3 regions of the Pseudotabrizicola sp. L79 genome follow, and region 2 is predicted to be linked to each of the others. Evidence: riboswitches for the same ligand, from Rfam matches in the RefSeq annotation. Region 2 holds a riboswitch; each other region holds the start of a gene.
What was found. A riboswitch is a leader RNA that binds a small molecule or an ion and turns the genes downstream of it on or off. The one in region 2 is predicted to bind cobalamin.
Positions count from the first base shown of each region.

Region 1: another riboswitch for cobalamin. It lies ahead of bluB (5,6-dimethylbenzimidazole synthase); the one in region 2 lies ahead of V3C85_RS00480 (CbtB domain-containing protein).
Region 3: another riboswitch for cobalamin. It lies ahead of V3C85_RS01805 (DUF1636 domain-containing protein); the one in region 2 lies ahead of V3C85_RS00480 (CbtB domain-containing protein).

Region 1 is NZ_JAZHDA010000040.1:106,297-113,894, forward strand. Features, by position in the region: gene V3C85_RS01815 (cobyric acid synthase) at 1-368, shown strand, start outside; gene V3C85_RS01820 (propanediol utilization protein) at 365-1,231, opposite strand; gene bluB (5,6-dimethylbenzimidazole synthase) at 1,203-1,904, opposite strand; cobalamin riboswitch at 1,933-2,117, opposite strand; gene V3C85_RS01830 (DUF1684 domain-containing protein) at 2,147-2,932, opposite strand; gene V3C85_RS01835 (DUF2853 family protein) at 3,107-3,448, opposite strand; gene V3C85_RS01840 (class I SAM-dependent methyltransferase) at 3,563-4,210, opposite strand; gene ahcY (adenosylhomocysteinase) at 4,242-5,627, opposite strand; gene V3C85_RS01850 (hypothetical protein) at 5,697-6,119, opposite strand; gene V3C85_RS01855 (HD family hydrolase) at 6,293-6,889, shown strand; gene V3C85_RS01860 (H-NS histone family protein) at 6,932-7,243, opposite strand; gene V3C85_RS01865 (ActR/PrrA/RegA family redox response regulator transcription factor) at 7,320-7,598, opposite strand, start outside.
Region 2 is NZ_JAZHDA010000036.1:251-7,848, reverse strand. Features, by position in the region: gene V3C85_RS00505 (copper-translocating P-type ATPase) at 1-1,522, opposite strand, end outside; gene copM (CopM family metallochaperone) at 1,600-2,025, opposite strand; gene V3C85_RS00495 (heavy-metal-associated domain-containing protein) at 2,055-2,243, opposite strand; gene V3C85_RS00490 (heavy metal translocating P-type ATPase) at 2,414-4,891, shown strand; gene cueR (Cu(I)-responsive transcriptional regulator) at 4,904-5,374, shown strand; cobalamin riboswitch at 5,392-5,607, shown strand; gene V3C85_RS00480 (CbtB domain-containing protein) at 5,643-5,819, shown strand; gene V3C85_RS00475 (CbtA family protein) at 5,838-6,593, shown strand; gene V3C85_RS00470 (hypothetical protein) at 6,729-7,598, opposite strand, start outside.
Region 3 is NZ_JAZHDA010000040.1:98,220-105,817, reverse strand. Features, by position in the region: gene V3C85_RS01815 (cobyric acid synthase) at 1-599, opposite strand, end outside; gene cobO (cob(I)yrinic acid a,c-diamide adenosyltransferase) at 679-1,320, opposite strand; cobalamin riboswitch at 1,364-1,591, shown strand; gene V3C85_RS01805 (DUF1636 domain-containing protein) at 1,684-2,049, shown strand; gene cobW (cobalamin biosynthesis protein CobW) at 2,042-3,076, shown strand; gene cobN (cobaltochelatase subunit CobN) at 3,086-6,325, shown strand; gene cobG (precorrin-3B synthase) at 6,322-7,470, shown strand; gene V3C85_RS01785 (precorrin-8X methylmutase) at 7,470-7,598, shown strand, end outside.

The DNA of each region.
Region 1 (7,598 bases), on a different contig from region 2:
ATGTGACCACCATCATGACACCAGACAAACGGTTGGCCCGGGTCACTGCTGTGCATGATGCAACGGGCCTGTCGGTCGCAGGCTATGAAATTCACATCGGGCGAACCGAGGGGGCCGACTGTTTGCGCCCCTTTGCCCATATCGATGGCCGGGCCGAGGGCGCGATCCGGGCCGATGGCCGTGTGACGGGCAGCTATTTGCATGGGCTGTTCGCATCGGATGCGTTTCGGGCAGCCTTTCTGGCGCGTCTGGGCATTGCAGCCTCTGACTTGCGGCATGGGGTGGTGGTGGAAGAAACGCTTGAAGCCTTGGCCGACCATGTCGAGGCGCATCTGGATGTGCCCGGATTGCTGGCGCTGGCGCGCTAGCGGCTGTGCGAGTCGCGCGTGCCGGTGGCAAGGGGGCGGATGCCATAAAGCCCCGCTTCGCGCAAAAGCTGTGGGGCGCGGGCTGGGATGCCGCCAACCGGAAAGATCAGGGCCCGTGCCGCCCCGGAATGAGAGCTGGCCCAGCCCAAAGCACCGAGGTCACGCACCAGTTGCGGCATCGGATCATCGGCTGCACCCCGGCGCTTTTGGCAGCGGGTGGCACTTTCACTGGCAAGCGCGGCCGCCTCGGCCAGTTGGCGGGCACGGGGCCAGGCGATCAGAAGATCACTGATATCGTCATAGTCCTGATCCTGCGCCCGTGTTGGCTGTGCGGGGCCAAAAAAGCCGCCCAAAAGATGGGCGCGAAAAGGGGGCGGGGCAGATGCCAATAGCCTGCCCTGACGCGAGGCCCAGATGATCTGATCGGGCTTGTCAAACATCAACGGGTCGCTGGCGCCCTCGGCAGCGATCGTCGCGCGGGCAAGGGCAAGGGGCGGGCCCGCATAGCCTGCCAATCGTGCATGGGCGATCAGCGACGCGGTGGACATGCCTGTGCCCAGACCCGGCGCAAAGGGCAGGCGCGTTTCCGTGCGCCCCCGCATTGGCAGATGAAGACTGCGATGCAGGGCAACAAGACTGCGCGCAGGCAAAGCCCCGTGGCCCACAGCATGGCAGACCAGAGAGCCTGCGGGGCGATGGCGTGCCCTGACGCAAAGATCATCAGGCATCAGGGTAATCAGGGCAAGCGGCCCTGTGCCCCCCCAGCGGCCCTGCAACCATTCGCCAAAGTGACAAGCAACCGTCAGCGCGGCACCACGACGGAAATGCTGGGGTTCAGGCAGCACCTTGCCCCCAGCCGTCATGATAGATCAGGTCTTGCAGCGACAGACGTTCAGCCCAGCCTTTCGCCTGAAGTTCTGGGCTGGAATACAACTCATCAACATGGCCAAGGCAGAGATAAGCCACGGGCACGACATGATCGGGCAAATTCAAAATCTGGCACAGATCTTTTTGATGAAAGATGCTGACCCAGCCAACACCAATGCCTTCGGCACGGGCCGCGAGCCACAGATTTTGCACCGCACAGACTGTGGAATACAAATCCATCTCGGGGGCATGGGTGCGGCCCAAAACAACTGCACCGCCCCGCGTGCGATCACAGGTGATGCACAGATTGACCGGAGCTTGGGTAATCCCCTCCAGCTTTAGGCTGGAATACAACGGGCGGCGGTGTTCGGGAAACATGGTTTCAGCTTCGGCATTGGCGGCTGCAAACGCCTGCTGAACCCGTGCTTTAACGGCCAGATCACGGATCACCACAAAATTCCACGGCTGCATGAAGCCAACCGAAGGCGCGTGATGCGCCGCCGTCAGCAGGCGCATCAGGGTGCTGTCGTCCAGTGGCCGCTGCGTGAATTGGCTGCGCACGTCGCGGCGACTGAAGATGGCACGATAGACGGCGGCTTGTTCTTCTGGGCTGAACGGCCCGGCGGGTGCTGGCAGATCGGGTGGCATCACGACAAAATCCCCTGTCATCAGAAACAGACCACCCGTTGACCATCGGGCAGCCCGGTTTCGTCTGGCCGGTCTTCTGACTTGGCTTCGCCTGAGGCTGCGCCTTCCCAGCCTTGCGGCCAGTGGCATATGCAGCCGCATCCACCTTACAGCGTTGGGCACGTTGCGGATTTTCACCACATTCCCGATTATCCCATCACAGATATGACAGGCACCAGACACCGGCAATCTAGACAGCGGCTGGGCGCTTGGCAATTGGCCGATTACAGGACGGCACCGGGGCGCAACTCACCTGCCGGAATGGCAAAGGACAAGATGTTTTCGCGCGGGGGCAGGGGGCATACGGCAAATTCGGTAAAGGCACAGGGCGGGTTGAAGGCCCGGTTGAAATCAAGCACCACAGTATCACCCTGCACCTGACCAATCAGAAAGCGCGACGCGCCATAGGTTTGCCGGCCCGACGTGGCATCACGAAACACAAACATCGGGTTGCCGCCCTTCCAATGGGTGGGCAACAGGGTGACTGCAGAGCCTTGGTGGGAAAAGCTGGCCCTATGGCTGACAGCAACCGAAGTTGCGATGCCACCCACCAGATCAATGCCAAGTTGCTGCGGCGCTGCCAGCACGTCCCATCTGGCGGTGATGCACCAGGCCGGATCAACCGGAAAGCGGGAAATCTTGACCTTGCGGGGCAGGCGCAGATCGCGCACGCGCAGCGCATGCTGACCTTCGATGCGCATCATTTCCAGCAACAGATCCGCAACTTGCAGGCGCGGGGGTGCCTCGGGCGTGGGCGCAAAAGCCAGTGTCTGCCCATCAACCGTTAGCATCGCTTGGCCATCGGCACCAAGATGCAGATCGCCCAGATGATCGGGCCCGGATGAAATTTGCAGATCGTTTCCGGGGCCAGACCCAAGGGTGTATTGCCCCGGTTCAAGCTCGACCCGGTCAGTCAGATGCAACCATCCATCCTCGGCCATCAGATCGCTGAGACGCTGTTCGTGCCATAGATCGACTGCGCGGTAGTAATCAGAATCTGGATTGGTCATTCAGCCTGCCTTTGCACTGTGTTGGGGGTGCAGGTTAGGCCAGTTTTGCAAAAGGAAAAGCGCCAAACCAAAGGACCGCAAGCCAATGACCCGCAAAAAGGGTTATGCAGGCGCCTGAACAAGAAAACCCTGCCGGTTACAGCAGGGTTTTGTGTGCATATCTGCGGTGCAGCCTTAGCCGTAAACGGCTTCTTTGCCGAAATGCTTGACCAGCATGTAATAGACAACGGCGCGATATTTGTTGCGCTCTGACCGACCATAGGTGTCGATCACAGCATTGATCGCCTCCATCAGCGCCGGGCTGTCAGACAGGCCAAGCTTTTTGATGAGGAAGTTGTTCTTGACGGTCTCAAGTTCAGAAGCATCAGAACCAGCAACGGTAGAGCTGTCGGCGTTGTAGATTGCCGGGCCACACCCGATGGTCACCTTGGTCAGCAAGGCCATTTCTGGCGTCATCTTGCACTTGTTTGTCAGATCTTCCGCGTATTTGGCGATCAAGTCGTCGCGCTTGCTCATCTTATATCCCCGTCAGTTGTTTGTTGTGACAGCATCCCATCAGATGGGATCACGGCGGAAGTCTAGGCGCAAAGAGAATCGTTCACCAAGGGAAAAGTGACCTCTTTTTCCCAGTCAGGCACGGGCAAGGGTGATGGTGTATTGGTTGGCCATAAGCCGCAAGGACGCCATTTGGCCCAAGGTAGCCAGCATTGCCTCGACTGCACGCTTTACCGGGGCGGCCTGCGCGTCTGACATCCAATGAAAATCATCGCCAGCAATGATCCCGTTGGGTTTCACCTTTTGCAACGACAAAGCCAAGTCTTTGCTGATGACCGGTTCATTGTGGTTCCCATCGATATAGACCCAATCAAAAAAGCTATCGGGGAAGCCTGCCAAAGCAACATCCGATAGGGCACGGTGAATCTTTACACGCGGGTCGTTTGCAAAGCGGGCCACAACATTCTGATAGCGCCCTTCCATAAGGGTTTCGTTCTTTTTCTTGCCGAAACCGGTATTTGGGAACTCTGGCATATACAGCCAAGGGTCGATCAGATGCAGTTCTGTTGGGCTGCAAATGTCTAGAATTCGTTGCGAGAAGTCGCCCTCCCAAACCCCGATTTCCGCAACAACCCCGCCTTTTGGCAAGGATTCAAGCAAACGGCCGCGCACACGGTCGCGTTTGCCCAGTTCTTCGGTTGGCATGATTACCCCTTGGCCAGATTTTGCGGCACGATAGCAGAGGCAAAAAAACTTGCAACGACATGAAAAAACCCGCCGCATCGCAGCGGCGGGTTTTCAAATTCAGCCCAGCTTAGTAGCGGTAATGATCAGATTTGAACGGGCCTTCTGCTGCCACGCCAATATAATCGGCCTGATCCTTGCGAAGCTCGGTCAGTTTTACGCCGATCTTTTTCAGATGCAGGCGCGCAACCTTTTCGTCCAGCTTCTTGGGCAGGATATAGACGCCCGGCTTATACTCATCACCCTTGGTCCACAGTTCGATCTGCGCCAGCACCTGGTTGGTAAAGCTGGCCGACATCACAAAGGATGGGTGACCCGTGGCGTTGCCCAGGTTCAGCAAACGGCCCTCGGACAGCAGGATGATCCGGCTGCCTGACGGCATTTCGATCATATCCACCTGTTCCTTGATGTTGGTCCATTTGTGGTTCCGCAAGGAGGCAACCTGGATTTCATTGTCGAAATGGCCAATATTGCCGACGATCGCCATATCCTTCATCTCGCGCATATGCTCGATGCGAATAACGTCTTTGTTGCCAGTTGTGGTGATGAAGATGTCGGCGTCATGGACCACATCTTCAAGCAAAACCACTTCATACCCATCCATCGCGGCCTGCAAGGCGCAGATTGGGTCAACTTCGGTGACCTTGACGCGCGCACCCGCACCGCGAAGGCTGGCGGCAGAACCCTTGCCCACATCGCCATAGCCGCACACCACGGCCACCTTGCCGGCCATCATCGTATCAGTTGCACGACGAATGCCGTCAACCAGCGATTCCTTGCAGCCATACTTGTTGTCGAACTTCGACTTGGTGACGGAATCGTTCACGTTGATCGCAGGGAACGGAAGTTGCCCTTTCTTGTGCAGATCATACAGGCGGTGGACACCCGTGGTGGTTTCTTCGGAAACGCCCTTGATTGCGGCCTTGGTCTTGGTGAACCAGCCAGGGCTTTCTTTCATCCGTTTGTGGATCTGCCGCTTGATAACCTCTTCCTCTTCCGAGGCGGGAACCGGCAAGATCTCTTCGCCAGCTTCGGCGCGCGCGCCCAGCAAGACATACAGGGTGGCGTCGCCACCATCATCAAGGATCATGTTCGCGCCTTCGGGGAACATGAACGAGCGGTCAAGATAATCCCAGTGTTCGGTCAAGGTCTGACCCTTAACCGCGAAAACCGGCGTGCCGCCAGCGGCGATGGCAGCTGCGGCGTGGTCTTGGGTCGAAAAAATGTTGCACGATGCCCAGCGCACATCCGCGCCCAAGGCCGTCAGCGTTTCGATCAGCACAGCTGTCTGAATCGTCATGTGCAGCGATCCGACAATCCGCGCACCTTTCAGGGGCTGCGAGGCGCCAAACTCCTCTCGGCAGGCCATGAGGCCCGGCATTTCGGTTTCGGCAATGGTCAACTCCTTGCGGCCAAATTCCGCAAGCTTGATGTCTTTGACTATGTAATCGGCCATGCTGGCTGCGGCTCCACTAATTTCGATTTGCTGCCATGTAGCATTGTAGAGCCGCTTCGGCAACGCGCCCTAGACGCCGGGCGCAATCGTGTTGAAAACCTCATCCGCCTGCCAGTCTGATCGCCAGCCCGTTCCCGAGCTGACGATGCAAGACACGCCATCAGCGCCACGGTGCACCATCGTCCATGTGCCCATCACCTCAGACGCCCAAAGTTCCATCACCAGATCATCGGCAGCCACCCGTTCTTCAATCGGCACCTCGGCGAAGTCCTGTTCCAACGTTTCGGTCAAATCGGCATGCAGGTCGCAATGCGGCTGATCCATTGGCTGTGCACCATGGCCCAGCACATCGTAAACGGCCAGATCATCCGACGCGGGATAGGCCGTCACTGTCGGGCTAACAATCGTGTCGAAACGACGGTCAAGCTGTTCGGTCGCGACAGCATATCCCGAAGCAAGAATGCCAAGAGCGAGAATGGGAAGGGTATTCATAGGGTGCCCCCTTTCGTCATCTGATTTGGCGATGCCACGGTTCTCTTGCGTTGATGATGTGGCCCGCAATTGTGAACGAAACGTTTTTGAAACCTGAAAAGTTCCATCGCTGTGCTTTACACGGGGGCCAACCCCGCGATATTCGGCAGGGGTAAGAGTAAAAAGGGGCCATGATGGCAAGGCAGACGCGGGCCTGGCAAAGGATGCTGTCCGGGCGGCGGCTGGATCTGCTGGACCCTACGCCCGTTGACATAGAAATTGAGGATATTGCCCACGGGTTGTCATTTGTCGCCCGCTGGAACGGGCAAACCCGCGGCGATTGGCCCTATTCTGTGTCCGAGCATTCGCTTTTGGTTGAACAGCTGTTTTCTCGGCAAAATCCGGCGATTGCGGCGAAATGGAAACTGGCGGCACTTTTGCATGATGCGCCTGAATATGTGATCGGAGATATGATTTCACCGGTTAAAGCGGCAGTCGGGCCGGATTATGCGGCCCTGGATGAACGCTTGACGGCGGCCATTCACCTGCGCTTTGGCCTGCCTGCCATTCTGCCCGCCCCGATCAAGAAAGCCATCAAGGCGGCTGACCGCATTTCCGCCTGGATGGAGGCCGTGCATATTGCGGGTTTCGGCACGCCCGAGGCTGACAAACTGTTTGGCCCACCGCCAAGCGCGATCATAGCTGGCTTGGCAATAGAACTGCGCCCACCCGCCCTGGTGCGGGCCGATTTTCTGCACAGGCACAAGCAGTTGATGCACGATATCGGCTGAATTGAAAAACCCGCCAAGACTGGCGGGTTTTTCAAAACAAAATTACAAAGCCATATCTTCCGGCTTTTTGCCCGCTTGCAATGCCGCCTCAAACCAGCGCGGTTTGCGACCACGGCCCGACCAAGTATCAGCGGGATCTTGCGGATTTGCATATTTGGGCGCAGCTGGCGCCCTTTTGCGCGCAGCCGACACACCCGTCAATTCAGCCAGAGAAAAGCCCATTTCGCGTGCTTTGTCTTCCAACTCTGCCAAGGCTTCTTTCTTGCGACGGTCTTCGTAACCGGCAATCGCTTTGGCAACCTGTGCCTGAAGGTCTTTAAGTTCCTTCAGCGAAAGTGCGTTCAAGTCAAACATTTCGGCAATTCCCCATTATGGCCCTGTGCTTATATTAATCACAGAAGCACTGAATGACAATTGCCCCATTATTCAGCTATTTCGGGCTTCGCTTTGCCAGAATACGCTGCAAGGTGCGCCGATGCATCGACAGGCGGCGCGCCGTTTCCGATACGTTGCGGTCACACATTTCATAAACGCGCTGAATATGTTCCCAACGCACCCGGTCTGCCGACATCGGGTTTTCGGGCGGGGCGGGCATTGCCTCGCCCTTGGCCAGCAAGGCGTTGGTCACATCATTGGCATCAGCGGGTTTTGACAGATAGTCCGTTGCGCCGATCTTGACGGCTGCCACCGCCGTGGCAATCGCGCCATA
Region 2 (7,598 bases):
GCTGGCCGCCGACCTCCAGCACCACGACGGTCTTGCCGGCCGCCTCCAGCAGGGCGAGTCGGGGGTCGGTTACAGGTCTGTCCTGCCGCAGGAGATGACTGGGGCTGACAATCGCGATTTCCTGCCCTTCAACGCGCGCCGTTACGCCAGCACCAGTGATGCTCTGCAATCCTTCCGGGGCCGGAAATCCGATGCCACGGGTTTTCGCGGCGGCGACGACTCCCATGGCGATCGGATGCTGCGACTGGCTTTCAACCGATGCCGCAAGGCGCAAGGCGGTTGTCTCGTCGCCATCTTGCAGCAAAACCAGATCGCTGACGCCGAACCTGCCCTCGGTCAGTGTGCCTGTCTTGTCAAAGACCACGGCATTCAGATCCCGCGCACGCTCGAAGGCCGCACGGTCGCGAATCAGCAGTCCGTTGCGCGCTGCCAGCGATGTCGAGACGGCCACGACGAGCGGCACGGCAAGGCCAAGCGCATGCGGGCAGGCGATGACCATGACCGTCACCATCCGCTCAAGCGCAAAAGTGGCCCCCGCCCCGACCGCATACCAGTAGCCGAACGATCCGAGGCCGACGGTGATGGCAATCCAAGTCAGGACAGTCGCTGCGCGCGAAGCCAGATCCTGTGTGCGCGAGCGGCTGTCCTGCGCCACTTTCACCATGGCGATGACCTGTGACAGGTAGGTCGCCTCGCCCGTCGCCTTCACCTCGATGGTAACAGCACCTTCGCCATTTACCGCACCGCCGATGACAACCTCGCCCGCAGACCGCGTGACAGGTTTCGATTCCCCGGTCAGCATGGCCTCGTTGAAGGATGATGTGCCTTCGATGATCGTTCCATCGACCGGCACTTTGGCGCCGGGGCGGATCACGACCCGGTCGCCGGCAATCAAGGCCGCGACGGGCACGTCCTCCGTTCCACCGTCCGCAGTAACGCGCAGTGCGGTATCGGGCAGCAGGCGGACCAGTTCCTCCAAAGCGCGAGAAGCGCCGAGGACGGACCGCATTTCAAGCCAATGGCCCAAAAGCATGATCGTGACGAGCGTGGCCAGTTCCCAATAGAACGGCTCTCCGCCGGGCAGTCCCAGCGTGACGGCAGCCGAGTAGAAATAGGCTGTAGAAATGGCAAGCGCGACCAGCGTCATCATGCCCGGACGACCACTGCGAATTTCCGGAAGTGCCCCTTTCAGGAAGGGCCAGCCGCCCCAGAAATAGATGATCGAAGACAGGGCCAGCGCGACCCACTCTTCGCCAGCAAACAGGGGTGCCATCCCTTGCCCCGTAAAGTCCCGCACCATCGGCGACAGCACCAAGACTGGGACGGTCAAGATGAGGCATACCCAGAACCGGCGGCGGAAATCGGCCACCATGTCGCCGTGTCCTGCGTGGTCACTACCCCCCTGTGGCGCATGCCCCATCGCGGTGTGATCAACGGCGGGCCTAGCACCATGGCCCATCCCGGAATGGTCCATTCCGGCCACCGGCGGGTGGGTGTCCGGTTTCTGCGCGTTGCTGGCCATCAAACCGAACTCCTTTGCGTCCCGGATTGCACGCGGCGCGGCCGATCCCGACCGCGCCGCCCAAGGTCATCCCGGGCTTACATGCCCTTGGTGGCGAGAAAGGCCTTGAGCGTGGCGATCTCGGATTCTTGCGCCGCAATGATCGCTTCGGCCAGCTTGCGCATTTCGGGGTCCTTGCCGAATTCAAGCTGAATCTTCGCCATGTCGATGGCGGCCTGGTGGTGCGGGATCATGCCCCGGGCGAAATCGATATCCGGGTCGCCGGTATAGGGGACCATCATGTCGGCCATCATCTTGTCCATCGCGGCAGCGCTGGCGACGGTAGCCGGGTCATTGGCGAGTTCCGGGGGTATCAGGGTCGCATGGCTCATCATGCCCATATCCCCCATGCCCATGCCGCCCATGTTGGAGTGGTCCATGCCCTCCATGGTTTGCTGGGCAAATGCGATCCCGCCGACAACAGCAACAGCCGCAATAGACAGCGCTAGAGTACGTTTGTTCATTCAGATTTTCCTTCGATGGTTATGTTTTGTCAGGCAGGCGCGTAGCCGACCTCAGTCAGCGCAGCGACCAATCGGTCGCGAGAAGCCGCTGATTTCACTTCGACCTTGTGCGAGGCCGGATCTGCGCTCACCTCAGCGGTGGGGTCCACCGCCTGGATCGCCTTGGTCACACTGCGTGCGCAGCCGCCGCAGGTCATGTTCTCGATATGGAACTGCATGAGTGTCTCCTTTTGGACAATCGCCTCATGCAACTCGATATGGGCCTTCCCACCGTTGTAAGGTCAAGGGAACAAATCCGTGAACAGACAAATTGAAATCAGGGCTTGACCTTACCATCATGGGAAGCCTTATCTCAGTCAGCGGAGTAACTCGCCACTGGAGTGCCGCGATGAACATACAAGTCCCTCAGAACGCCACGGCAGACCTCGGCCGGATCGTGATCGACGTCGAGGGCATGACCTGCGCATCATGTGTCGGGCGCGTTGAGCGCGCACTGCAGGCGGTCTCCGGGGTAAAAACCGCAGCCGTCAACCTCGCGACGGAACGGGCAGAAATCATCGGGCCAGACCTCGACCGGTCGGCGCTTGTCAAGGCAATCGAGGACGCGGGATATGATGTTCCAACGCGTCCGATTGATATCGTCATTGAGGGTATGACCTGCGCCTCCTGCGTCGCGCGGGTAGAGCGGGCCTTGAAAACGGTACCCGGTGTGACCGCAGCCAATGTCAATCTGGCCACGGAACGCGCAACGGTCACCGGAACGGCGGACCTTGCCTCCCTCATCGGCGCAATCGCGGATGCGGGTTACGAGGCACGGGCAGCAGCCGAAACCGCCATCATGTCAGAAGAGTCCGCCGCGAAGAAAACGGCCGAGGAAGCCGCATTGAGGCGCGATGTGCTTTTTGCTGCGGCTCTGACTCTGCCGGTTTTTGTCCTCGAGATGGGATCGCATCTGTTCATGTGGGTCCACATGGCGGTGATGAACAGCATTGGCATGCAGAACAGCTGGTACATTCAGTTCGCCTTGACGACCGTGGTCCTCCTTGGCCCTGGCCTCAGGTTTTACCGCAAGGGGTTTCCGGCCTTGGCGCGTCTGGCGCCTGATATGAACAGCCTAGTCGCGGTCGGAACGTTGGCTGCCTTCGGCTATTCCCTGGTGGCAACCTTTGCCCCCGGAATCCTTCCCCCAGGCACCCAGAATGTCTATTTCGAGGCGGCGGCAGTCATCGTCACATTGATCCTCCTTGGTCGTCTGCTTGAAGCTCGCGCAAAAGGCCGGACCTCAGAGGCGATCAAGCGGCTGGTCGGACTTCAGGCCAAGACTGCGCGTGTCCTTCGCAATGGCGGCTTGGTCGAAGTGCCGGTCGCCGAAGTCCGCCCGGGCGATGTCGTCGAGGTCCGCCCCGGCGAGCGGGTGCTGGTCGACGGAGAGGTCACGACGGGCGCAAGCTGGATCGACGAAAGCATGATCTCTGGCGAGCCCGTGCCGGTCGAGAAGGCACCGGGCAGCACCGTGACCGGCGGCACAGTAAACCAGACCGGCGCCTTCAGTTTCCGGGCGACGGCGGTGGGCGAGGCTACGATGTTGGCTCAGATCATCCGCATGGTCGAAGCCGCGCAAGGCGGCAAGCTGCCGATCCAGGCGTTGGTCGACCGCGTGACGATGTGGTTCGTTCCCGTCGTCATGGCGCTTGCCGTCCTGACTTTCGCCGTCTGGCTGATCTTCGGGCCTGATCCGGCCCTGACCTTTGGCCTGGTCAACGCCGTCGCCGTCCTCATTATTGCCTGCCCCTGCGCCATGGGTTTGGCCACACCAACGTCGATCATGGTCGGCACCGGGCGTGGTGCCGAAATGGGCGTGCTCTTCCGCAAGGGCGAGGCCCTCCAAGCCTTGCAGAGCGTCAAGGTGGTCGCGTTCGACAAGACCGGTACCCTGACCGAGGGCAAGCCGCGCCTGACCGACATGGCGCTGGCGCCGGGCTTCGACCGGGCCGCAGTGCTGGCAGTGGTGGCGGCTGTCGAAGCGAAGTCCGAGCATCCGATCGCCCGCGCCATCGTCGCCGCGGCCGAAGCCGAGGGCCTGATCCTTCCCGAGGTCACTGCCTTCGATTCCGTCACCGGTTTCGGTGTGACGGCGGCGGCGGGCGGACAACGAGTCGACGTCGGCGCCGACCGCTACATGGTCAAGCTCGGCCTCGATGTCTCGGGCTTCGGCGATACCGCGACCCGGCTCGGCGACGAGGGCAAGTCACCGCTCTATGCCGCCATCGACGGCAAGCTTGCTGCAATCATCGCCGTTGCGGATCCGATCAAGGAAACCACGCCGCAGGCGATCCAGGCATTGCACCTGCTGGGGCTGAAGGTTGCCATGATCACCGGCGACAATAGCCGCACGGCGAACGCCATCGCCCGCCAGCTTGGCATCGACGAAGTTGTGGCCGAGGTGCTGCCCGACGGCAAGGTCGCTGCTGTGAAACGTCTGAAGGCGCAAGGCCTGCTTGCCTATGTTGGCGACGGGATCAACGATGCGCCCGCCCTGGCTGAAGCGGATGTGGGCCTTGCCGTCGGCACCGGCACCGACATCGCCATCGAGGCGGCGGACGTCGTACTGATGTCGGGCAGGCTGACTGCGGTCTCGGATGCCATCGCGCTGTCCAAGGCCACGATGCGAAACATTCGCCAGAACCTGTTCTGGGCCTTCATCTACAATGCCCTGCTGATCCCGGTTGCGGCAGGCGCGCTGTGGCCCGCCTTCGGTCTTCTGCTGTCGCCGATCTTCGCCGCCGCTGCGATGGCGCTGTCGTCAGTCTTCGTTCTTGGCAATGCGCTACGGCTGCGGCGCTTTGCACCTTCAAGCGCCGTGTAAGGAGGCCCTGAGATGAACATCGGTGAAGCTTCAAAATCTTCGGGCGTTTCTGCCAAAATGATCCGCTACTATGAGTCAATCGGACTCATTCCGGCAGCAGGAAGGACGGTTGCAGGATATCGCGTCTATACGATGACCGATGTTCAGCTTCTGCGCTTCATCCGAAGGGCGCGGGATCTGGGCTTCTCCGTCGAGAAGATCGAGGAGTTGCTGGCGCTCTGGCAGGATCGTGCACGGCAAAGCGCTGATGTGAAACAGATTGCGCTTGAGCAGATCGCCGGTCTTGAAGTTCGAATTCGTGAAATGCAGGCAATGATGGACACGCTTCGCCATCTGGCGGATGCGTGCTGCGGCGATCACCGCCCGGACTGTCCGATCCTAGCAGACCTCGTGAATGGCCCCGATCAAGGCAGTAATGGGGGCCAGGATGAACGAACTCCCGCGTCCCGCTCCGAAAAGGCTGCCGGGCTTCAAGCGCATTGACTTTCTACGGCCTGCGCATGATCGTGATCTTGTTTGGTGTTCATGGGATGCAGAGTCCCCGAACTCAATCGGGAATGAGGAAGGGTGGACCCAATAGCGGCACCCGACGCCTCAGCCGCCCCCGCGACTGTATGCGGTAGTGGCCCTTCGACACGCCACTGGGCAACTGCCCGGGAAGGCGAAGGGTTGCAGTGACCGTGAGCCAGGAGACCGGCCAGACAGGAGGCTTAACCCCAATCCCGTCGGGTGTGACGGGCGGAGAAACATCATGTCTGCCACCACTCTTTCCACCGCGTCCGTACAGCACGCAGGACTGGTTCGGCCCATCCTGACCAGTGCTGTCCTTGGTACGTTTCTCATCTTTGCGGCAGGTTTTGCCTCTTCAGATGCGCTGCATGCCGCAACACATGATACCCGCCACGCCACTGGCTTTCCCTGCCACTGACAGATCGAGTTCGCTGACATGACGAGGTCCCTGCTGTCCGGCGGGGTGATTGCGGGTGCTATTACAGGTCTCGCGGTTGCCTTTCTGCAGTTTTTTCTGATCCAGCCACTCATCATCGAAGCCGAGCGATACGAGACCGGCGAACTTGTCCTGATGGGGGTGGCGCAAGATGACCCCTCGGGATCGAGTGGCGATAAGGTCCTGCCTGCGCACGATGCCCACGACGCCAATGACGAGTTTGCTGTTGTCGTGCGAAGCGGCTTGACGGTTCTGACTTTGGTCTTGACCTGGTCAGGCTTTGGCCTTGTTGCGGCAGCTGCTCTTGCGACACACCGTGCCCTGTGGGGTCCACACAGCATTTCTGCACCCGCGCTCGCCCTTTCCGGCTTCGCTGCTTTCGCCCTGTCACCCAGCTTGGGACTGCCACCGGAGTTGCCAGGCATGCTGGCCGCTGATCTGTCGGACAGGCAAATGTGGTGGGTCATGTCGGCGGCGGCGACGGTGGCGGGGCTTTTCCTCGCCAGTGGGGTCAAGTCCTGGCCTGGGCGTCTCGCAGGGCTTGCCTTGATGGTGGCCCCCCACCTTCTCGGGGCACCGCAGCCACCTGCTTCCGTCCCGGTCATTCCTCCGGATTTGGCCGCGCTCTACAGTGCCCGGGTACTCGGCCTGAGCCTGATCGGTTGGCTTGCTCTCGCATCCCTTCTCTTCAGATTGATGCCGGAAGACGGGCGGGAGCAACCTACTGCTGTCGCAGAAGCTGTTGATACCCGTTGACAGAGCAGTCGGAACGACGCATGCGCTCCATTCTTGCGGTGATCCGATCATCGTCCTTCACATCCTGAACCGCACGATGCATGTCGAGGAGAACTTTTTTCCGGACGGCTGACACCCCACGCCTGTGAAGGGCTGTCAATTCGCAGCGCGCCACATCCGATACCGCCCCTGCCCCGTCACCTCGCGGATTAGACCCCGCTTCTCCATCCAGGCGAGGTTGCGCTGGACGGCGGCGCGGCTGGCGCCGGTCAGCACCTCAGCCATTGGGGCGGATACAAGAGGCCATTCGGTCAGCACGGCGCGCAAGGCTGGGGGTGTTCTGCCCGACAGCGTGGCCATCTCGGTTTCGGACCGCGCTGACCAAGCCTCGATGTCGTCGAGGTGCCGCATCGCGGTCCGGCTTGCCGACTCCATCCCGTCGAGCCATCGCACCAGTCGGTCAGCGGCTGTACCACCGGCGCGCAGCCCCCCTGCCCCGCCCATGGCGAGAGGGACAAATATCGCTCCCCTGCCCTCGCTGGTCGCAATCCGCGCGGCCGTTACAGCCGCTTCCACACGGTCTCCGTGCTGCCCGAGACCCGCCAAACTCCAAAGGTGGAACCCCATGCAGGCGCGGCTGATCGGGTGGAGATCAGCAGCTTGCGCCATCACGTCCAGCCAACCCCCCGCACGATCCGCGAAGGACTCCGCCTCATTCGCCAAGTTTTCAGGGTCACGGCGATCCACAAAAGCGGCCAGGTCCACCTCCGGCCTTGGCCCTCCCGTCAGGCGTCGCACCGCCCATCCGACGCGTGCCAATGCGGCCGTGTCGTCTTGAACTCCAGACAGGCGCAGGGCGATCCAGAGCGCCAGTCGATCCGGCCCGATGCGGTCGCCTGCGAACCAGCTTAGGTCGGCCGCTTCGATCAGGGCGAGCCTGTGGCGCCAGCCCTCCGGCCCCCTCCGCAATCGCTCGTCCAGCCCACCGAGCCGACCTGCGACACGGGCGAGCCCCGCGGCATTGTC
Region 3 (7,598 bases), on a different contig from region 2:
TCACCGCGGAACTTGTTGATCAGAAAGCCGGCAACCATGGCGGCATCCTCGTGGTCCAGAACCGCCTGTGTGCCGATGATCTGGGCAATAACGCCGCCTCGGTCAATGTCACCTGCTAGAACAACGGGCACATCAGCAGCACGGGCAAAGCCCATGTTGGCAATATCCCCGGCCCGCAAATTCACCTCTGCCGGGCTGCCGGCGCCTTCGACAATCACCAGATCATGTGCCGCGCGCAGTCTTTGAAAACTTTGCAGAACATAGACCATGAGTTTCGGTTTCAGCGCCGCATAGTCGCGCGCCCTTGCCGTGGTCAGGCGCTTGCCCTGCACAATCACCTGCGCGCCCACCTCACTCTCGGGCTTCAGCAAGACGGGGTTCATATCGGTCACGGGTTCAAGCCCACAGGCCAGGGCCTGCAAGGCCTGCGCCCGGCCAATCTCGCCGCCATCCACCGTGACAGCGGCGTTGTTCGACATGTTCTGCGGTTTGAAGGGCGCGACACTCAGGCCCCGCCGACGTGCTGCGCGGCACAATCCGGCCACCAGCATCGATTTACCCACATTCGACCCGCAACCTTGAATCATCAATGCAGTCATTGCGGGGCCTTTTCGGCGCCAACCGCCCATCGGTCCACAGAGAACCCGTCGGAATCTTGGCCGCAGATGTTCAACGCCATCAGAATTCAACCCCCGGTTGGCCCTTTATGCCAGACCGGAACGGGTGTTTGATCAGCGCCATCTCGGTCACCAGATCAGCGGCCTCGATCAGCGGTTCTTTCGCATTGCGCCCCGTCAGGCAAATATGGGTCAGCGGGGGTTTTTCATCGCGCAGAAAGGCAAGCACTTCGTCAAGATCAAGGTAGTCATATCGCAGGGCAATATTGATCTCGTCCAGCAACACGAACCGGATGGCCGGATCACGGATCAATTCCTTGGCTTTTTCCCAGCCGGCGCGGGCTGCGGCGATGTCACGCGCCTTATCCTGTGTTTCCCAGGTAAAGCCTTCGCCCATGGCATAGAACTGGCAAAGATCTGAGAAGTTGGCCTCGATCAGTCGGCGCTCGCCGGTATCCCAGGCGCCTTTGATGAACTGAACCACGGCACAGGGCATTTCATGGGCAATACAGCGCAGGATCATGCCAAACCCAGATGACGACTTGCCCTTACCAGCGCCGGTATGAACGATGATCAGCCCCTTTTCGCCGGCTTTGCCCGCCATGATCTTGTCACGGGCGGCCTTTTTCTTGGCCATCTTGTTGGCATGGCGCGCCAGATCCTCGGCGGTGGCATCGGGGGAAATGTCGTTTGCGTCGGTCATGGTGACGGTCCTTCTCCTTGACTCCCCCCACCCATGTGGCAAAGGAGGGAGAGATAGCGCTGGTGCCTGTCCTACGGCAGGCCAAAAGGGAATGCGACAGGTTTTACGACCCGCAAGGTCATGAAACCGAAGCGCAGCCGCCCCCGCGACCGTGACCGGAGAGGTTTGCCTGATGCCACTGGCCGCAAGGTTCGGGAAGGTGGGCAGACCGCAGGAACCAAAAGTTCCAAGATCCGCAAGCCGGGAGACCTGCCAGCGCTGCGACGAAAATGGGCGGACGGGGTGTTCCGCGACCTTCGGATAAGGGTGTGCCGCACCCCTGCCGACGGCCTCGTGCCCCCGATACCGCAAGCGGAGGGGCCTATGGGTGCTGTTCTACATGTCTGCATGACTTGCCGGGCTGGTCAGCCCGTACCAGAGGGCGAGATGTGCGCGGGCACGCGTCTGCATGCCGCCCTTGTGGCCCAGGGTGTGCCGGATGGCGTGACCCTTCGGCCGGTCGAATGTTTGTCGGCCTGTGACCATGGGTGTTCCGTGGCTTTGTCCAAATCTGGCGCGTGGTCCTATGTCTATGGCCGGATGACCGAAGCGGATGCCCCCGAAATTCTGCGCGGTGCCGCGCTTTACGCCGCCACAACCGATGGGGTGGTGCCTTGGCGCGACCGCCCCGTGATTTTCCGCAAGCAAAGCCTTGCCCGCATTCCAAGTCTGGAGCCTAATGATGTCTGATCTGACCAAGATCCCTGTTACCGTGATCACCGGCTTTTTGGGCTCGGGCAAGACCACGCTGATCCGCCATCTGATGCAAAACCCGCAGGGCAAGCGTCTGGCGGTTCTGGTCAATGAATTTGGCACCGTAGGGGTGGATGGTGACATCCTGAAATCCTGCGCTGATGAAAATTGCCCGGCAGAGAACATCGTCGAACTGGCCAATGGCTGCATCTGCTGCACCGTGGCCGATGATTTCATTCCGACGATCGAGGCCCTGATGGCCATGCCGGTGCGGCCCGATCACATCTTGATCGAAACCTCGGGCCTTGCCCTGCCCAAGCCGCTACTCAAGGCCTTTGACTGGCCCGCGATCCGGTCGCGGATCACGGTTGATGGTGTTGTGGCCCTTGCGGATGCCGAAGCCGTGGCCGCAGGTCGGTTTGCCCCCGATGTCGCGGCTGTTGATGCCCAGCGGGCAGCAGATGACAGCATCGACCATGAAACCCCGCTGTCCGAGGTGTTCGAGGATCAGATTTCGTGCGCCGATATCGTGCTGCTGTCAAAGGCCGATCTGGCGGGTGAGGCTGGCCTTGCCGCGGCCCGCGCGGTGATCGAGGCCGAGGCGCCCCGCCGCCTGCCCATTCTGCCGATGACCGACGGTGTGATTGATCCGCGAGTGATCCTTGGGCTGAATGCCGCTGCCGAAGATGATCTGGCCGCCCGGCCCAGCCACCACGATGGCCATGATGATCACGAGCATGATGATTTCGAATCCGTCGTGATCGACCTGCCGGAAGTGGCCGATATTGCCGATCTGGTGGCCCGGGTGCAGACCCTTGCACGGGATCAGAAAATCCTGCGCGTGAAAGGCTATGTTGCCGTTTCGGGCAAGCCGATGCGCCTGCTGTTGCAAGCCGTGGGCGAGCGTGTGCGGCATCAGTTTGACCGCTCCTGGGGGCAGACACCGCGTCAATCGCGCCTGGTGGTCATTGCCGAGCATGACGACATCGACGAAGCCGCAATCCGCGCCGTTCTGGGGGCCTGATCGCACGCCATGCACGTTGTCTTTCGCGAAAGCCATGGTCTGGACGAGGCGGAAACGCCCTTTGACCCGGGACAAGACCCGGCCGAACTGATCGTGCTTTCGTTTTCAGACAGCGATCTTGGCGCTTTTGCGGCGGGGTGGCACCGTGCCGGGGGTAAGCTGCCCTCGCTGCGGTTGCAGAATATCGTGGCACTCAAGCATCCGGTTTCCGTCGATACCTATGTCGAGCGCACCCTGTCACAGGCCAAGGCCATCCTGATCCGCCTGATTGGCGGCGAGGCTTATTGGGCCTATGGCATCGCCTCGATTCAAGATCTGGCGCGCAGGCAGGGTATTGCCTTGGCCGTGCTGCCAGCAGATGGGCGGCCCGATCCGGCGCTGGATGCGGCATCGACCTTGCCGGTATCCACGTTGCGTCGGCTGGCGCAATTGTGTGATGCAGGCGGGGCCGTTGCGGCGCAGGCCGCTTTGGCGCAGATGTCGCTGGCCGCGGGCCTTTATGCCGGGCCAGTGCCGGGTGACAAGCGTATGCCGGACATGGGCTTTTACGACCCGGATCGCGGCGTGATCGCCACCCCGCCCGAAGGCGATCTGGTGTTGGTCAGCTTTTACAGGTCGTATCTGACCGCGGCAGACACCGCCCCGGTCGATGCGCTGATCCATGCCTTGCGGGCCGAAGGCTTTGCCGCCTGTGGCGTCTTTGCCCCCTCTCTCAAGGCGCCGGGGTTGACGGCATGGTTGCAGCCATTGCTGGCCCAGATGCAGCCGGTGGCGATCGTGAATGCCACGGCCTTTTCGGCCAAGGCCGAGGATGGCTCGACCCCGTTTGATGGCCTTGATTGCCCTGTTTTTCAGGTGGCACTGTCCACGGCGCGGCGGCGTGATTGGGCGGTTTCAGACCGGGGTCTTTCACCTGCCGATCTGGCGATGCATGTCGTTTTGCCCGAAGTGGATGGCCGGCTGTTTGCCGGGTTGGTGTCGTTCAAATCGCCGGGCAAGCGCGACCCTGATCTGCAATTTTCGCGCTTTGCCCACCGGGCAGATGCGGGCCGCATCGCGGCGGCTGTGGCCAAGGTCAAGGCTTGGCATCGCCTTGCCGCTGCCCCCGTGGCGCAACGCAAACTGGCGGTGATCCTGTCCACCTATCCGGGCCGGGCGCATCAGATGGCCCATGCCGTGGGGATGGATGCACTGGCCTCGACCCAGGTGTTGTTGGCTGATCTGGCCAGCGAAGGTTACGGCACCACGGCGCCGGATGATCTGGCGCGTGCCTTGCAAAGCCACAGCTTTGACTGGCCCCTTTCCGAATATCTGACGGCTTTGCAAAGCTTGCCCGCAGCCCTGCGCGATGATCTGGCTGCCGCTTGGGGCCATCCGGCCGATGACCCGGCCTGCGATGGTCAGATCTTTCGTTTTGCTGCCCTGCGTCAGGGCCATGCCTTGATCGCCCTTCAGCCCGAGCGTGGCGAAGCGGTCAGCCGCGACGATGACTATCATGATCTTTCGCGCACCCCCCGGCACGGCTATGTGGCCTTTTATCTTTGGCTGCGCAGCCAGGGCTTGCATGCGCTGATTCATATGGGCGCGCATGGCACGCTGGAATGGCTGCCGGGCAAATCGGTGGCGCTGTCTGATGCCTGCTGGCCCGAGGCGCTGATCGGTGATCTGCCAGTCATATATCCGTTCATCGTGAATGATCCGGGCGAGGCGGCGCAGGCCAAAAGGCGCATTGGGGCGCTGACCCTGGGTCATCTGCCGCCACCCCTTGCGCAATCGGCCTTGCCCGAAGGTATGGCGCGGCTAGAGCGGTTGCTGGACGAATATTCCACGGCTGATGGGCTTGATCCGTCGCGCCGTGACCGACTGATGGCCGACATCCGTGCCGAGGCGCAGGCCTCGGGCGTTGAGGCCGATCTTGGCCTGCCAGCCGATGCCAGCATGGCCGAGGCGATCACCCGCGTTGATCGCTTTGTCTGCGACATCAAGGAAAGCCAGTATGGCGAAGGTCTGCATATTCTGGGCCGGGGTGCCTGTGGTGATGCTGAACGTGCCGGTGTGATGCGGGCGCTGTCGGGCAAGCGCGTGGCGGCGGGGCCTTCGGGTTCTCCGGCACGGGGGCGGTCTGATGTGTTGCCCACGGGCCGCAACCTGTTTGCCGTTGACCCGCGCGCGGTGCCGTCGCGGTCGGCCCACGCCCAAGGGGTAAAGCTGGCGGAAGAGCTGTTGCGGCGACATTTGCAGGATCACGGCGATTGGCCCAAGGGCTTGGTGATCGACCTTTGGGGCAGTGCCACGATGCGCACAGCGGGCGAAGAATTTTCCATGGCCTTGCATCTGGCCGGCCTTGCGCCTGTCTGGGATGCCGGATCGGGCCGGGTATCCGGGGTCGAGGTGGTGCCGCTGGCCTTGCTGGGGCGCCCGCGTATTGATGTTACCCTACGCGTTTCAGGCCTGTTTCGTGACGTTTTCCCCGGCTTGGCTGCCTTGTTTGAAACGGGCGCTGCCGCACTGGCCGCGCGCGAAGAATCTGCCGAAGACAACCCCTATGTTCTGCGGGCCGCGCGGGTGTTCGGGCCGCGTCCGGGCCAATATGGCCTTGGCATGGGTGTGGCGATGGATGAATTCACCGCCGAAGCCCGTGCCGCAGCCGGAGAGGCATGGCTGGCGGCCTCGGCTTGGGCGATCGGGGCAGATGGCGTGTCGCGCGATGATCGTGCTGGCATCGAGGCACGGGTGCTGGCGGCCGATGGCTTTGTGCATGCCCAGGATCTGCCGGAAAGCGATCTGCTGTTGGCCGCCGATTATGCCGCGCATGAGGCCGGTTTTGCCGCTGCCGTCGCGCGTCTTGGGGGCGATGCCCCGGCGCTGTATCACCTTGATGCCACACAGCCCGACCGCCCCCGCGCCCGCAGCCTGACCGAGGAAATCGCCCGTGTCGTGCGGGCCCGCGCGGCCAATCCGGCTTGGGCGGATGGCATGATGGCCCATGGTTTTCGTGGTGCTGCCGAGATTACAGCCACCTTGGACCACATGGCTGCCTTTGCCCATCTGGCGGCAGTGGTGCCCCCGCATCTGTTTGATCTGTATCATCAGGCCACTTTGGGCCGCGACGATGTTGTGGCCTTTATGGAACAGGAAAACCCCATGGCGCTGGCCGCCCTGCGTGATCTGTTTCAGCGCCTGCGCGATGCTGGCCTGTGGCTGACACTGCGCAATTCAATTGCCGCAGAACTGGAGGGCGCGCGATGAGCGGTGCCAGAGCCGAGTTCGTGGTTCAAGGCTGGTGCCCCGGTGCATTGCGGCCGATGATGTCAGGCGATGGGCTGGTGGTGCGGGTGCGCCCCAATGCCGGGCGGCTGACGGCGGCGCAGGCGATGGGCATTGCCCTGGCCGCGCGCCAGCATGGCAATGGGCTGATCGATCTGTCCGCCCGCGCCAATGTGCAACTGCGCGGGGTGACAGCGGCCAGCCACCCGGCCCTGCTTGATGACCTGCGCGCGCTGGGCCTGATTGATGCCGATATCCGGGCTGAGGCGCGGCGCAATCTGCTGGTCACACCTTTTGCCGATGCGGCAACGGATGATTTGGCCACCCGCTTGGGCGATGCCTTGGCCGATGCGCCAGAATTGCCGGGAAAATTCGGTTTTGCCGTTGATACCGGCCCCGCATCGGTTCTGGCTGCGGTTTCGGCCGATATCCGGCTGGAAGGGGATGGCAAGGGTGGGTTGATCCTGCGGTGTGATGGTTCAGCACATGGGGCACCTGTCGATTGGGCCACCGCCCCGCACCGGGCGGTTGCCTTGGCGCGTTGGTTTGTGGCGCAGGGTGGTGTGACAAATGGCCGTGGGCGCATGGCGGCCCTTTTGGCCCGTGGCGTGGTGCCGACCGGGCCCTTGCAGGGAACGGTTGCCCCTGCGTCTGCGGCCGCAATGCCGGGCCCCGGTCTGGTGGCGCAAGGGGCCTTGGTTGGTTTTGAATTCGGGCAGATGCAGGCTGAAACTCTGGCCCAGCTGGCCGCTTTGGGTGATCTGCGCGTGACACCGTGGCGCATGGTGCTGGTGGAAGGCGCCCGCGCGCTACCCAACCTGCCGGGGCTGATCTTGCGCGCCGATGATCCGTTGTTGCGGGTGCAGGCCTGCACGGGCGCGCCCGGATGTGTGCAGGCGCTGCGCCCTGTGCGCCCATTGGCCCGGCGGCTGGCCGCACAGGTGCCTGTGGGTCAGACGCTGCATGTTTCGGGCTGTGCCAAGGGCTGCGCGCATCCAGGCCCTGCGGCGCTGACGCTGATCGCCACAGATCGGGGATTTGATCTTGTCAAAGGGGGCTCTGCACAAGACACCCCCCATCTAACCGCCCTGCCCGAAGCGGGGCTGGACCTGAAAGGCCTTGCCTGATGCCCTATGCCTATGAAACTGATGGCGCGACCATCTATGTCAATTCTTTCGCCACCATCCGGGCCGAGGCTGATCTGGCCCGCTTTACGCCCGAAGAAGAGGTAGTGGCCGTGCGGATGATCCATGCC